4 regions of the Alkalimarinus coralli genome follow, and region 4 is predicted to be linked to each of the others. Evidence: predicted binding sites of a transcription regulator. Region 4 holds the regulator's gene; each other region holds the start of a gene.
The links. The regulator sigma-54, encoded in region 4, starts transcription at its own class of promoters, with help from an activator protein. The targets are predictions, from matches to a motif close to GTTGGCACGNNNNTNGNNT.
Positions count from the first base shown of each region.

Region 1 (3,349 bases), 2.4 Mb from region 4:
ATCATGCCGATCGGCTAATCAAACTGGCTTTCCTTTTAATAGCTTACTAGCGAGTTAACAAAATACCTGAGCATTTCATGGCCTCTCTATTTCTATTTTTGTTAGAACGGGACGAACTGCCAGTGATAAAAAACTGATTTTGATTTCAGCTCCGCTTGATGCTTACCCCGCATTTTGTTTTAACCGCCAAAGAGAAATACGATATACAAACGATGTTACTTAATAATACTGGTTATTCTGGGAAAATCCTCCTAATAGACCTAAACAATGAGGCAGCTTATCCTACGCTTGCTATAGGGGCTCTTGTTTCGCCACTAAAACAAGCCGGGTATGATGTAGATGTTTTTTCCCCGCTGGCGCATGGAATGAAACCGCTTGCGAGGGACCAGCAGGAGAACCTTGTTGATTATGTGGTTGCTCGGCTGCTGTTTGCTGCTAGCCCTTTGTTTGCATGGGCAAATGAGTTTTTGTACGCAACTTATTGTAAGATTCGATTTAGAGCAACTAAAAGGCTGCGTCGGAAATACCGCAGTATTTTAAAAAGCGGGCAATATGATGTTGTTATGGTCTCTTCTTATCTTCAGTACTATAGAATTACTAAAGCAATAGCGGAGGAGACAAAAGTACAGAAAATACCGCTCCTGCTAGGAGGCCCATATTTTAATCACAGAAAAGTCGCTGAAGAATGGTTAAAAATTGATGGCGTTACAGCCATTTTCGGAGGTGAAGCTGATTTTATTATACATGAACTGGCGCATGGCATTATATCTGGAAGTGACGTGAGCTCTATTAAGGGTATTTTTAGGCAAGAAATAACGGCTGTTGGGCAAGCTGCTGATCCTGTTCAGATAGAGGAAGGGCTGCCAATTCCGGATTTTGATCATTTTCGCTGGCATGACTACCCCCACCGCGTATTGCCTATTATGACTGGGAGAGGTTGTGGGTGGGGGCATTGTTTATTTTGTAGTGATGTAACGACTGCCAGTACACGAACATTTAGGTCTAGGTCTTTGTCGTCTGTGTTAAATGAGTTGCAAGTGCAGTCACAAAGGTATGGAGCAAAAAACTTTATTTTTTTTGATAGCAAACTTAACTCTAATTTGGATATTTGGTTCGGAGTTATAAATGGAATTCAGCGTGTTGTGCCGGGAGCCGCGTGGGTTGCATCTGTCCATGTCGATGGGAAAGGGGTCAATGGTCTTGATTTGGAAACGCTAAGGAGGGCATTTAATGCAGGTCTTCGGCGAGTAAGCTTTGGTTTGGAAACGGGGAGTCATCGGTTAAATAAGCTAATGCTTAAGGGCACCACAATTGAGCGCACCAGTCAATTTGTCAAAGATGCAAAAAGTGTTGGCATCAGTATTCGCACCACGATTATTCTTGGTTATCCTGGTGAGACTCCCGCAGATATTAGAGCCACTACGAGCTTTTTAAGGACGCATATCGGTAGTTTGGATCGGGTGAAATTATCAAGATTTAAGGCTATACCTGGCACCGCTTTTCATGAAAGGCTAAAGCAAAAACCTGAGAAATACCCTGGCGTGGTTAACCCCATTTGGGACTACCGTTTTGCACGCGCAATATATGATTACAGGCCAAGCAAGAATCCAGAATATCGTCTAGCCAAAGCTGAGCTGATTAAAACAGTTTATGTGATCAATAAAAAAGAGATTACGGACAGCGCGCAACAGTTCAACGGATTAATGTAATCTAAAAATAAAAAACTGCCTTGTAAGGGGAGTTTAGTCAAGGCAGTATAAAGGGGTAGTGCAAAGAAAATCTGTGTCAATCAATGTCTAAATAATGCTCTCCTTGTTATTCAGAAGGATTTTCAGATGTCTCTGTTGGCGAGTCACCTGGAGCACCTGCTGCGGTTGCGGGGCTTTGATATAGCACGTATTCGCTGATATCAATATCCCCATTGTTGTCTGCATCAAGTTCCACAAATGAGCTGGCCAAATCTTCGCTCGCGCTTGCTTCTTCCTGAGTTAGCTTTCCGTTGCCATCGGTGTCGAGAGCAGAGAACTCTTCTTGAACCTGAGATGAATTGGGCTGCGCGTCCTTCGCCATTCCATCAGCAACAGCTGCGGTGCTGAATGCTAGAAATAGAGCCGTTGTGGCAATACGAATAATCATAATCTTTCTCCGTTACGCTTTTCTGTATTTCACCAAAGTCGTTTTATTCAGACTGCTCAATTTGTCAGAGCGGAGTGTTAAACGGCTGCTAAACGATATTTCTAATGGTTCTGAATACCACGTGTTGTGTCCAGGCTTTAGCTAAACCAATGCCAATATTGATAACTTTTTATAATTCAAATAGTTATGCTTTTTAGCGGTGGTCAGATGGGTGGTTTCAAAGCAAATATGTCGCAGATTTGCGACGCTTTATTTTTGTCTGACTGCTTAGTTATTATAAATCAATGGGTTGCATGTCTTTATTTTGCGACAAACGATTTGTGACGGAAATCTGCCTATGTAGAGTAGGCGCAGCAACAAACTGGCTCTACAATTAATAGAGGCCCTTGCACGACGACTGTGCTCACGTTGTGTAAAGGTCTTTATAGTACCCGTCAATGGTATTGCACACTTTGGCTACGGCTTATTTAGATCATTATGCAGAAACCCGTCATGCTATTTCGACCACGATCCCTGCTACAGTTGGTTGTTATCTCCTTTATTCTGGTTTTGACGCCGCTCGGTGCGCTTCTGGTGCAGGCGTTGCAGGCGCTTGATAGCGTTTCGATGAAAGGGCGAGTCGCCACGCTTGAAATTGCAGCGTTGGCAAAAAGTAGTCAGCGACTACCTGAAATTGTTTTGGACATGGAGCACTCTGCCAGACAGTATCAGGTGTTGGGAGACCCTAAACTCAAAGGTATTTTTCTGGCGACAGAAACACGCTTCACCAAAGACCTGAGCAGTATCTGCAACGAACAGCGAGCACACAACGTGCTCCAGCTCTGTCAGGCGCTTAATGACAGTGCCCAGTCCCTCATTGATACACTGGCAGACGCCCCTTATGACTCATCCGCCTATGACGAGGCACTTGCTGCGTTTGAGCTACTGGCCAAGCAGACTCATCAGCTGGTGCAACAAATTCAGCAACTGATTGAAATCAGATCCGAGCAACTTGCAGTTGATGCCGCCTCAGTCAAGTCAAAGCTCTTATGGCAAGGGGTTAGCTGGGTTCCGCTGAGTATTGCATTGAGTATTTTGTTTACCTTTTTAATCATACGACCGATACATCGACTGGAAGAGATCATTCAACAGCTGGGCACGGGGCAGGCCCCGTTAAGATTTGAAGTTCATGGGCCTAAGGAGTTAAATAAGCTCGGCGAGAAACTCCAGTGGT
Region 1 covers NZ_CP096016.1:3,015,479-3,018,827, reverse strand. Annotated here, with positions in the region: gene MY523_RS13560 (B12-binding domain-containing radical SAM protein) at 159-1,709, shown strand; gene MY523_RS13555 (EF-hand domain-containing protein) at 1,816-2,136, opposite strand; gene MY523_RS13550 (sensor histidine kinase) at 2,629-3,349, shown strand, end outside.
Region 1: MY523_RS13555 (EF-hand domain-containing protein) is a predicted target of sigma-54. The motif match lies at 2,275-2,293, and genes of this name have one in related genera.

Region 2 (3,349 bases), 870 kb from region 4:
GATTCCCGAACCTGAAGTCAGAGTCAGAAACGTGCCGCGAAACCCGATCAAGCCCCGCGATGGAATAATAAACTCCAGCCGGACACGACCCTTTCCGTCTGGTTCCATATTTGTCAGCTCGCCCTTACGCAAGCCCAACTCTTCCATAATGGAGCCTTGATGCTCTTCCTGAACATCAATAACAACCTGCTCAAATGGCTCGTGAATCTCATCGCCAACCTGCTTCTGCACCACTTCAGGGCGGGAAACCCCCATTTCGAAACCTTCGCGTCGCATAGTCTCAATCAAAACAGATAAATGCAGCTCCCCACGACCAGACACCACAAACTTATCAGGCGTATCCCCTTGGGTAACACGTAGTGCCACATTATGTATCAGCTCTTGATCCAGGCGATCCTTGATATTTCGCGTTGTTACAAACTTACCTTCCTTACCTGCAAATGGAGAGTCATTAACAATAAACGTCATGCTTACTGTTGGTTCATCGACGCTTAGCGCCGGCAATGACTCTACGCACTCAGGGTCACACAGAGTATCTGATATACTCAAACCATCGATACCATTAATACAAACAATATCGCCCGCTGTCGCCAACTGTGTCTCAACCTGTTCAAGACCTAAGTAACCCTTAACATTAAGCACTTTGCCCTTGCGCTCATCACCATTGGCGCTTTTTACAATGACTTGCTGGTTAGGCGCCAGAGTACCTCGCGTAATACGCCCTACGCCAATAACCCCCACATAACTGTCATATGCCAGTGCAGACACCTGCATCTGAAATGCACCCTCCGGGTCAACATCCGGCGCAGGCACTTTTTCGGTGATCATCTCATAGAGGGGAGTCATATCCTCAGCCATATCTTCAGGATCAAGACCGGCAATACCATTGATCGCAGACGCATAAATGACAGGGAAATCCAACTGTTCATCTGTTGCACCCAAGTTATCAAACAACTCAAAAACCTGATCCATAACCCAGTCAGGTCTGGCGCCTGGGCGGTCGATTTTGTTAATGACAACAATTGGACGCAATCCCTTTTCGAACGCTTTTGAGGTTACAAATCGCGTCTGAGGCATCGGGCCGTCAACGGCATCCACCAACAACAGTACAGAGTCAACCATAGACAAAACACGCTCTACTTCGCCACCAAAGTCTGCGTGCCCCGGGGTGTCCACAATATTAATGCGATAGTCATTCCAGCTTATTGCGGTGTTTTTCGCCAGAATGGTAATACCCCGCTCTTTTTCCTGATCATTGGAGTCCATGATGCGTTCAGCACCTTCATCCTTACGCTCAAGGGTGCCGGACTGGCTCAGTAGTTTATCAACCAGGGTCGTTTTACCATGATCAACGTGAGCGATGATGGCGATGTTACGAAGATTCTGAATCACAAGCTTTACCATTATGACAATGAAAAAATGGACGCGAATTGTACAGCATGGAAGAACAAGGATAAAGAAAAAGCTTTCAATCCACGCATTTGCCACGTTATCGCGCACTCAATCACACAGCAGACCAAATGCGCGCTATATTAGTGCATTCATCAGGTCGTGCGCACCATAACAGATCATTTCTTTGAGATATAAAAAGACAAATATAATTAACCGACTGTTTTATATGGATATATGAGCAGATCGATATATTGGCCAGCATATTGCATATAGGAGTGCAACAAAATTTTGGAGAAACTTGCTGAAAGTCATGCTATTCTCTCGCTGCTTTCTTCAAACTTGTAGCCCATTGCCAGACATTATCTGCGTCATATATGGTGCAGCAATACGAACGTGAGCGCGAAGGCAACTTAACATACGCGCCCGGGGCGATAGTTAAACAATCATCAATCAGATGGAGTATATAGAATGTCAGAGAAAACTCTGAACCTCATTAAAGAACACGACGTAAAATGGGTAGACCTTCGATTCACTGATACTCGAGGAAAAGAGCAGCACGTATCTCTTCCTGTTCGCGAAATCAGCGAAGATTTCTTTGAAGAAGGCAAAATGTTTGATGGCTCATCCATTGCTGGATGGAAAGGCATCAACGAATCAGACATGATCCTAATGCCAGATGACGAAACTGCCGTTATCGACCCATTTACTGAAGATACCACGCTTAACCTGCGTTGCGATATCGTTGAGCCTACCACTATGCAAGGCTACGAGCGTGATCCACGCTCTGTTGGCCGTCGCGCTGAAGAGTATTTGAAGTCTACCGGAATTGGTGATTCTGCACTGTTTGGTCCTGAGCCTGAGTTTTTCGTATTTGACGACGTCAAGTGGAAAACAGACATGAACGGCTCCATGTACTCTATCAACTCAGAAGAAGCAGCATGGGTTTCTCATGAAGATATAGAAGGTGGTAACACGGGTCACCGTCCAGGGGTTAAAGGCGGCTACTTCCCTGTTCCTCCAGTTGATTCACTACATGACCTTCGTGCAGCAATGTGTTCAGCGATGGATGCAATGGGCTTGGTAATCGAAGTACACCACCACGAAGTAGGTACTGCTGGTCAGTGTGAAATCGGCGTAGGCCCTAACACACTGGTTAAGAAAGCTGACGAAGTACAGATTCTTAAGTACTGTGTACATAACGTTGCGCACGCATACGGTAAAACAGCTACATTCATGCCTAAGCCAGTAGTTGGAGACAACGGTTCTGGTATGCACGTACACCAGTCTATCTCGAAAGATGGCGTGAACTTAATGGCTGGTGACAGCTATGCAGGCCTGTCTGAAAACGCATTGTTTTACATTGGTGGTATCATCAAGCACGCTAAAACAATTAACGCTTTCACTAACGCATCAACCAACTCATACAAGCGTCTGGTTCCAGGTTTCGAAGCACCAGTAATGCTTGCATACTCTGCTCGTAACCGTTCTGCGTCGATCCGTATACCTTTCGTTAACAGCGCGAAAGCACGTCGTATCGAAGTTCGCTTCCCTGATCCAACAGGTAACCCATACCTGGCATTCTCTGCAATGCTAATGGCAGGCCTTGACGGCATCCAGAACAAGCTACACCCTGGGGATGCAATGGATAAGGATCTGTACGACTTGCCAGCAGAAGAAGCAGCAGAAATCCCAACTGTAGCAGCAACACTGGAAGAAGCTTTAGATAGCCTGGAAGCTGATCACGAGTTCCTAACCAAAGGCGGCGTTTTCACAGAAGATATGATTCAGGGCTACCTGGATCTGAAGCGTGAAGAAGTTGAGCGCTTGAACATGACAACTCACCCAGTTGAGTTTGACATGTACTACTCGCTGTAAGGTATCCATCACTTACTAAAAAAGTGAGCCCGTAAGTTAGTACTTTATAGCTTACATATAAAAAGCCCCACATTATTGTTGG
Region 2 covers NZ_CP096016.1:4,600,957-4,604,305, reverse strand. Annotated here, with positions in the region: gene typA (translational GTPase TypA) at 1-1,392, opposite strand, end outside; gene glnA (glutamate--ammonia ligase) at 1,861-3,267, shown strand.
Region 2: glnA (glutamate--ammonia ligase) is a predicted target of sigma-54. The motif match lies at 1,643-1,661, and genes of this name have one in related genera.

Region 3 (3,349 bases), 430 kb from region 4:
GTGTTTTACGAATACGTGAGGTATTGGGCATTGAGGTCATCGGGTTGGTGGCCACCAGCCAAAGCCCTTTGATCTGGCCCGTTTCAATGGCAGGGAATATGTCAGTTTGCGCCAGACCGCGTTTTTCAGGGAAGAACTCTTTGTCGATGCCCCAAAAGTCGGCAATCTCCTGTCTATCTGCTTCATTTTCCAGATAACGATAACCTGGAAGGCCCGAGCAAGATGACCACTCTCGTGTGCCCATCGCATTGCACTGGCCGGTAATTGAGAGGCTTGTGCCCCCTGGTTTGCCGATGTTGCCGGTAATCAGGTTCAGGTTATTAATATCCACCACGCCATCTGAGCCATGAGTACTTTGGTTAATACCCATCGTCCAGATACTCATTGCCGCGCCCGCTTTGGCGTAAAGCCTTGCCACCGTGCGAATAGTATCTTCATCAATACCACAAATTTTTGAGGCCGCAATAGGGTTGTAATCTTTAACCAGCGCTTCAACCTCTTCGATGCCATTGGTATGGGCGTCTATATAGGCTCTATCTTCTAACCCTTCGTCCAGAATCACATACATCAGGCTGTTAATCAGCACCACATCCGTACCGGGTGTAATCGGCAGATGCATATCGGCAAATTGAGCCAGCATAGTGACGCGTGGGTCTACAACAATCAGCGGGAACTTGCGTTTTTCCAACGCCTCTTTAAGGCGCCAGTAAATAATCGGGTGCTGCTCAGGCAAGTTAGAACCAAACGCAATCAGACACTCGGTATGCTCAAAATCTTCATAACACCCTGGTGGGCCATCTGAGCCAAAAGAGCGCTTGTACCCAGATACCGCAGACGCCATACAGAGCGTGGTGTTGCCGTCGTAATTGTTGGTGCCTATGCAGCCGCGGGCGAGCTTGCCCAACGAATAAAACTCTTCCGTCAGCAATTGCCCGGTCGAAACAATGGCAAATGAGTCTTTGCCGTAGGTCTCTTGAATACGCTTGATTTCAGACGCGGTTTTGTCAAAGGCGGTATCCCAGTCTGTTTTCTGAAAGGCTTCATACGCTTTATCACGCATCAATGGAGCATCACCACGGCCTGCTGCGTCAAACAGTTCATGTTCAAAAATCCCCTTAATACAGAGCTTACCCCGGTTCACATCAGCCGCTGCATTACCTCGTGTCGCAACCGCTTTTCCTTCTGTATCAAGACCGACTTGAATAGAACAACCTGTTGAGCAGTAACCACAGGTGGTGTACTTCCATTCAGCAACTTGCTTGTCGAGTATTTTTATTGGTTTTCGATCTGTACGACCAAATAGCATAAATGCCCCCAGTGATAGAACGTAAAGCCTCTCAATAGTGCACGTTTACATGCGATCAATGGCCGCCTGCACCAAAATCATGCACACTATTATTTAACTTAATGTTTTATAAGCGTTTAATTTTTAACTAGGTAGCTATCAGCAATTAACGGGCCAGGCCATACGGGGCAAGGTATTTATAGAGATATCTGGCTGTAGAGACAGGTAGTAATAGACCCTGCGATATATTTGTTTCTACTCAAAACAACTGAAAAACGATAAACTAGCCGCCACATTTATTAACCATGCTGTCATGATCAACCGCAGAGTCGCATTAGGTGAGTACTATTTCTCCAGAACAGATCAATTTAGTCGTCGTACTCGGCCCTACCGCATCAGGTAAAACAGCTTTGGGGGTAAAACTCGCCCAGCGGTTCGCAGGCGAAATTATCTCGGCCGACTCAAGGCAGGTCTACCGGGGAATGGATATTGGTAGTGGTAAAGATCTTGAGGAATATGAACAGATTCCATACCACTTAATCGATATTGTTGACCCTGGTTATGAGTTTAACGTGTTTGAGTTTCAGAAGCGGTTTTGCGATGCCTTTGCTGAAATACAGCATAGAGATCACATGCCTCTATTAGTAGGGGGAACTGGCCTCTATTTAGAGTCAGTTCTCAGCCAGTATCAATTCACCGAAGTTGCAATCAATACCGAGTTAAGGGAAGCACTCGCAACTCAAAGCCATGAGTCACTGACTGCGCGGCTCAAAGCACTCAATCCCAAGCTACACAATACTACGGATTTGCTTGATCGAGAGCGTTTGGTGCGGGCAATAGAAATTGCAGAAGCAGAACGCCACTCCAAGCAACCGTCAGTCGCTCTGCCAGAAATAAGCCCCATTATTTTTGGCATTAAATGGGAGCGCGCTGTTTTAAAAAAACGAATTACTGAACGGCTCAAACAGCGCATGGAGCACGGGCTTATCGAAGAAGTCGAACGGTTACATCAGCAGGGTGTCAGCTGGGAGTCCCTGCACTTCTATGGCTTAGAGTACCGCTTCGTCGCCGCTTACCTTAAGGGTGAGTTAAATCGCAATGATATGTTTCAAAAACTCAACTCGGCGATTCATACGTTCTCAAAACAGCAGGAAAAATGGTTCAGGCGCATGGAACGTAAAGGCACAACCATTCATTGGTTAGATGGCGCATCTGATCCATACACCCAAGCCATAGAGATGCTTACTCCATAGAGCGACGGTCAACATGCAAGCCAGAGAGAACACAACCATATGCTAACCAAGATACTGATCACCCTTCTCATCATTGTTGGTACGGTGGTGTTTATTCGATATAAAAAGTCGTTAGAACAGCCTCCTCAAAGAGGAAGGACAACTCATACGATTACCATTCAACCCGAGACAGAAAAAAGCACCGACGCAAACATAAAAGTGATTGCAATTGCAGTGCTGTCGCTAACTCTGCTCACGGGTACCACAATGCTGTTTCTTAACTGGCAGGATGAGCACAGGCTTTACGACATCAAAATCGTTAACCCGCAAAGCGGCAGCACCGATACCTATCAGGCCTACAAAAAAGACCTTCACGGTAGAACGTTTATCACGATTACCGGGCAACAGATCACGGTATCGGATTTAGAGCGATTAGAGTTTATGGAAGTGGAAGATTAGTTAATCTTAAAGAAATATGTTTCCCCGCAGGCAGAAAGCGCTGTCATTATTCTGGCGGGGAAAGCGTCAAACAAAGACTATTTTGAACCCGATTCAGGGCGGTATTTAAGCTGTAGCCCCATTAAAAAATTGCGAAAGATCTGATCATGGCAATCACGATAGTGCTGATGGCCTGGCTTACGGAAAAACGCGCTTAGCTCATGCTTACTCATTTTAAGATTGGCCAAGTCCATAATCGCCAATACATCGTCACTTTGCAGGTTAAGTGCAATTTTCAGCTTCCTGAAAATTATATTATTGTTCAAACGGTTCTCTGGCACAGGCTTAGGCCCGTCTTTCTGGCCCCGCTTTTCAGTGATAAGTCCATTCAGGA
Region 3 covers NZ_CP096016.1:218,337-221,685, reverse strand. Annotated here, with positions in the region: gene MY523_RS00965 (molybdopterin oxidoreductase family protein) at 1-1,306, opposite strand, end outside; gene miaA (tRNA (adenosine(37)-N6)-dimethylallyltransferase MiaA) at 1,624-2,538, shown strand; gene MY523_RS00955 (hypothetical protein) at 2,578-2,976, shown strand; gene MY523_RS00950 (YehS family protein) at 3,054-3,349, opposite strand, start outside.
Region 3: MY523_RS00965 (molybdopterin oxidoreductase family protein) is a predicted target of sigma-54. The motif match lies at 1,446-1,464, and genes of this name have one in related genera.

Region 4 (3,349 bases):
TGATTGAGTTAATGATGTTCGTTTAGAACCAAAGTGCTCAGCTAGTATATTGAACGGCAAAATGATCAATCAGTTATGATTGAATGATTGTGTTGTATAGTGACTCACTGTCCTCGCAACCTCTAAGCTTTCGGCACAGTTCGGTATTATTGAATTTCTCTGCCAGCTGGCTGAGTAACTCCAAGTGTTCACTGGTTGCTTCTTGTGGGACGATAAGTACAAACAGCAGGTCAACAGGCTCATTATCGATCGAATCAAAGGGCACTTTCTGATTAAGCGTTAGCAAGGCTCCGATTACTTTGTGGCAGTTTTCCAGCCTGCAGTGAGGAATTGCGATTCCTTGACCAATGCCAGTACTGCCTAATCGTTCTCTACCGATCAGGCTGTTAAAGATCGTGTTTTCATTAATATCTGGATATTGTTGCGCTATTCGCTGCGCAATTTCTTCCAGAACTTTCTTTTTGCTGCTCCCGGGCAGGCTGCAAAGAGCCAGCTCGGGAGACAGTATAGATTGAATTGAAACTGACGTATCGGTCATTATTAATGCTTATTCTATTCTATGGCAAGTAACTTATCGTGCGGATGCACCGTGAAGTCTGTCGACATTCTTCTCTTTATGCTTAAGAATTTGACGGTCGAGCTTGTCTACCAGCATATCTATTGCTGCGTACATGTCTTCCTGCTCTGCTGTAGCATGAATATCGGCGCCACTGATATGAAGGGTCGCTTCTGCAATTTGACGAAGTTTTTGAACTGATAATGTAACCTGAACGTTGCTGATATGGTCAAAGTGTCGTTCAAGCTTTTCGAGCTTGCTGCTAACATAGTCTTTCAAAGAGTCTGTCAGATCAACGTGGTGTCCCGTAATATTCAATTGCATATTTCGCTCCTAGTATCGTTTTTGTGTTCCCTGAAATCTTCTACATATTGAGGCGCGTTTGAATGTGCGACTAGCAATGAGTCTACTAGTGAAACATCCGAATAGCGTTAACTCAATTCCTGGCAGTGATCAGCAAGGGAACAGAACTTCATTGCCTTTGTTTTTCACTTTACTTTCTTGATGACGCTTTGCCTGGGCTTGTGTTAAGCCCCGCCAAGCCTATCTTTTGATGCCAACAATCTTAGCATATTAGCTAATCCATTTATTGACTCAAAACCGTTTAATTCTGAATACCCCTCATAACTAAAATTATACTAAACGTTTTCGTTCATTTGATGGGGGTATTGACATCGCTTCGCGATATTTTGCGATGGTTCGTCTTGCTACTTTGATACCTTGTTCGTCGAGTATCGTTGCTATTTTGCTATCGCTTAGCGGTTTTTTGGCAGATTCAGCCGCTACCAGTTTTTTAATGATGGCGCGAATTGCGGTTGATGAACACTCGCCTCCAGATGCTGTGCTTACATGGCTGGAGAAGAAATATTTAAGTTCAAATATGCCTCTGGGAGTATGCATGAATTTTTGGGTGGTGACCCTTGATATGGTTGACTCATGCATATCTACGGCCTCCGCTATATCATGCAGAATAAGAGGCTTCATTGCCTCTTCACCATGATCAAGAAAACCTTGTTGATGTTCCACGATCTTACTGGAAACCTTCAGCAGTGTCTCATTACGACTTTGTAAGCTTTTAATAAACCACTTGGCCTCTTGTAACTGATCCTTCATATAAGTGTTGTCAGCACTACTGTCAGCTCGTTTAACGAGTGATGCGTAGCTTGAATTAACCCTTATCTTAGGGGCAATTTCCGGGTTGAGCTCCACTTTCCAACGCTCATTAACCTTTTTGACAACCACATCTGGAACAACATACTCGGGTGTATTACCGCTGATCTGCTCGCCTGGTCGAGGGTTAAGTGATTGAATGAGTTTGATAACCTGTTTAAGGTCGGTCTCTTTTATGCGGCTGCGTCTTATCAGTTGGGCGTAGTCCCGGTTGCCTAAAAGATTGAGGTAATGGTTGATGACCAGTTTTGCCTGAGGTAACCATGGTGTGCTATCTGGAAGCTGATTGAGTTGGATTAGCAGGCACTCTTGCAGGTCTCGACTGGCTACCCCTGGCGGATCAAAATGTTGAATTCGTTTTAGAACCGCTTGTACTTCGTCTAGCTCAACTTCGTGCTCGCTCGCTTCTTCCTGATTGGTTTCAGCAAAACCGGATAAGATCTCCTCAACGGTGCTGGATAAATAGCCATCGGTATTAACTGAGTCAATGATAGACATGGCGATCAGTTTATCAATGTCTGACATGGGGGTCAGGTTGAGTTGCCAAAGCAGATGATCCTGAAGGGATTCGCCCACGCTGTTACGTGACTCAAAGTCGCTATCTTCTTCTGGGGCAGGACCAGACGGTGCGTTGTTGGGGTAAATGTCATCCCATGCGGTATCTACTGGCAAGTCATTTGGAATGCTGTCAGACCAGTCTTCTGCGTTCATAATTTCATCAGAGCCTTCTGAGCTGGCTTCTGCCATGGACTCTTTAGCTTGCGATGCAGAATCATCGGCTGTGTTTTGCTCTTGGGAGGAGGTCTCTGTATCCGGGTTCTCGGATCGATTACGATCATCGTCAGATATTTCCAGCATTGGATTGGACTCAAGGGCCTCTTGGATTTCCTGCTGCAAATCAAGAGTAGAAAGCTGCAGTAAGCGTATTGCCTGCTGCAGTTGAGGGGTCATTGTCAGCTGCTGACCTAGTTTGAGCTGAAGTGATGCTTTCATGACCATTGATTACCTACCGCCTTATGCAAAACCATCAATGAACAAGGTCTCCTCATTGTTTAGTTATTTTATTGTCTCTACCAGGTTTAGTGTAAACCACTTCCGAGTCAGTTGTTTTATTATTTCCGGTTAATCATATTTTAGTTAGGAGATTGAAAAAATAGTAGTCATGGCAAGCGCTATTATTAATATTTGAGCACTGTAACGCTTGGGGAGACTATTAAAGCCTAAATTGTTCTCCTAGATATACATCTTTAACTTGTTGGTTTGACAGAACATCTTCCGCAGTGCCCGACGCTATAATGTGTCCGTCGCTCACGATATACGCTTTCTCACAAATATCAAGGGTTTCCCGAACATTATGGTCTGTTATTAGTACGCCTATCCCTTTCTCTTTCAAATGGGTGACGATCTGCTTGATGTCGCTTACAGAAATTGGGTCAACCCCGGCAAATGGCTCGTCAAGTAGTATAAAATCCGGCTCAGTGGCTAATGCGCGAGCGATTTCTACACGGCGGCGTTCGCCACCTGACAGGCTCATACCTAAGCTATCTTTTATATGTGTAATGTGAAACTCTTGAAGAAGGGTTTCCATCTTCTCTTTGCGTTCGGCTTTAGAAAGATCTTTCC
Region 4 covers NZ_CP096016.1:649,077-652,425, forward strand. Annotated here, with positions in the region: gene ptsN (PTS IIA-like nitrogen regulatory protein PtsN) at 74-538, opposite strand; gene hpf (ribosome hibernation promoting factor) at 572-880, opposite strand; gene MY523_RS02870 (RNA polymerase factor sigma-54) at 1,190-2,719, opposite strand; gene lptB (LPS export ABC transporter ATP-binding protein) at 2,940-3,349, opposite strand, start outside.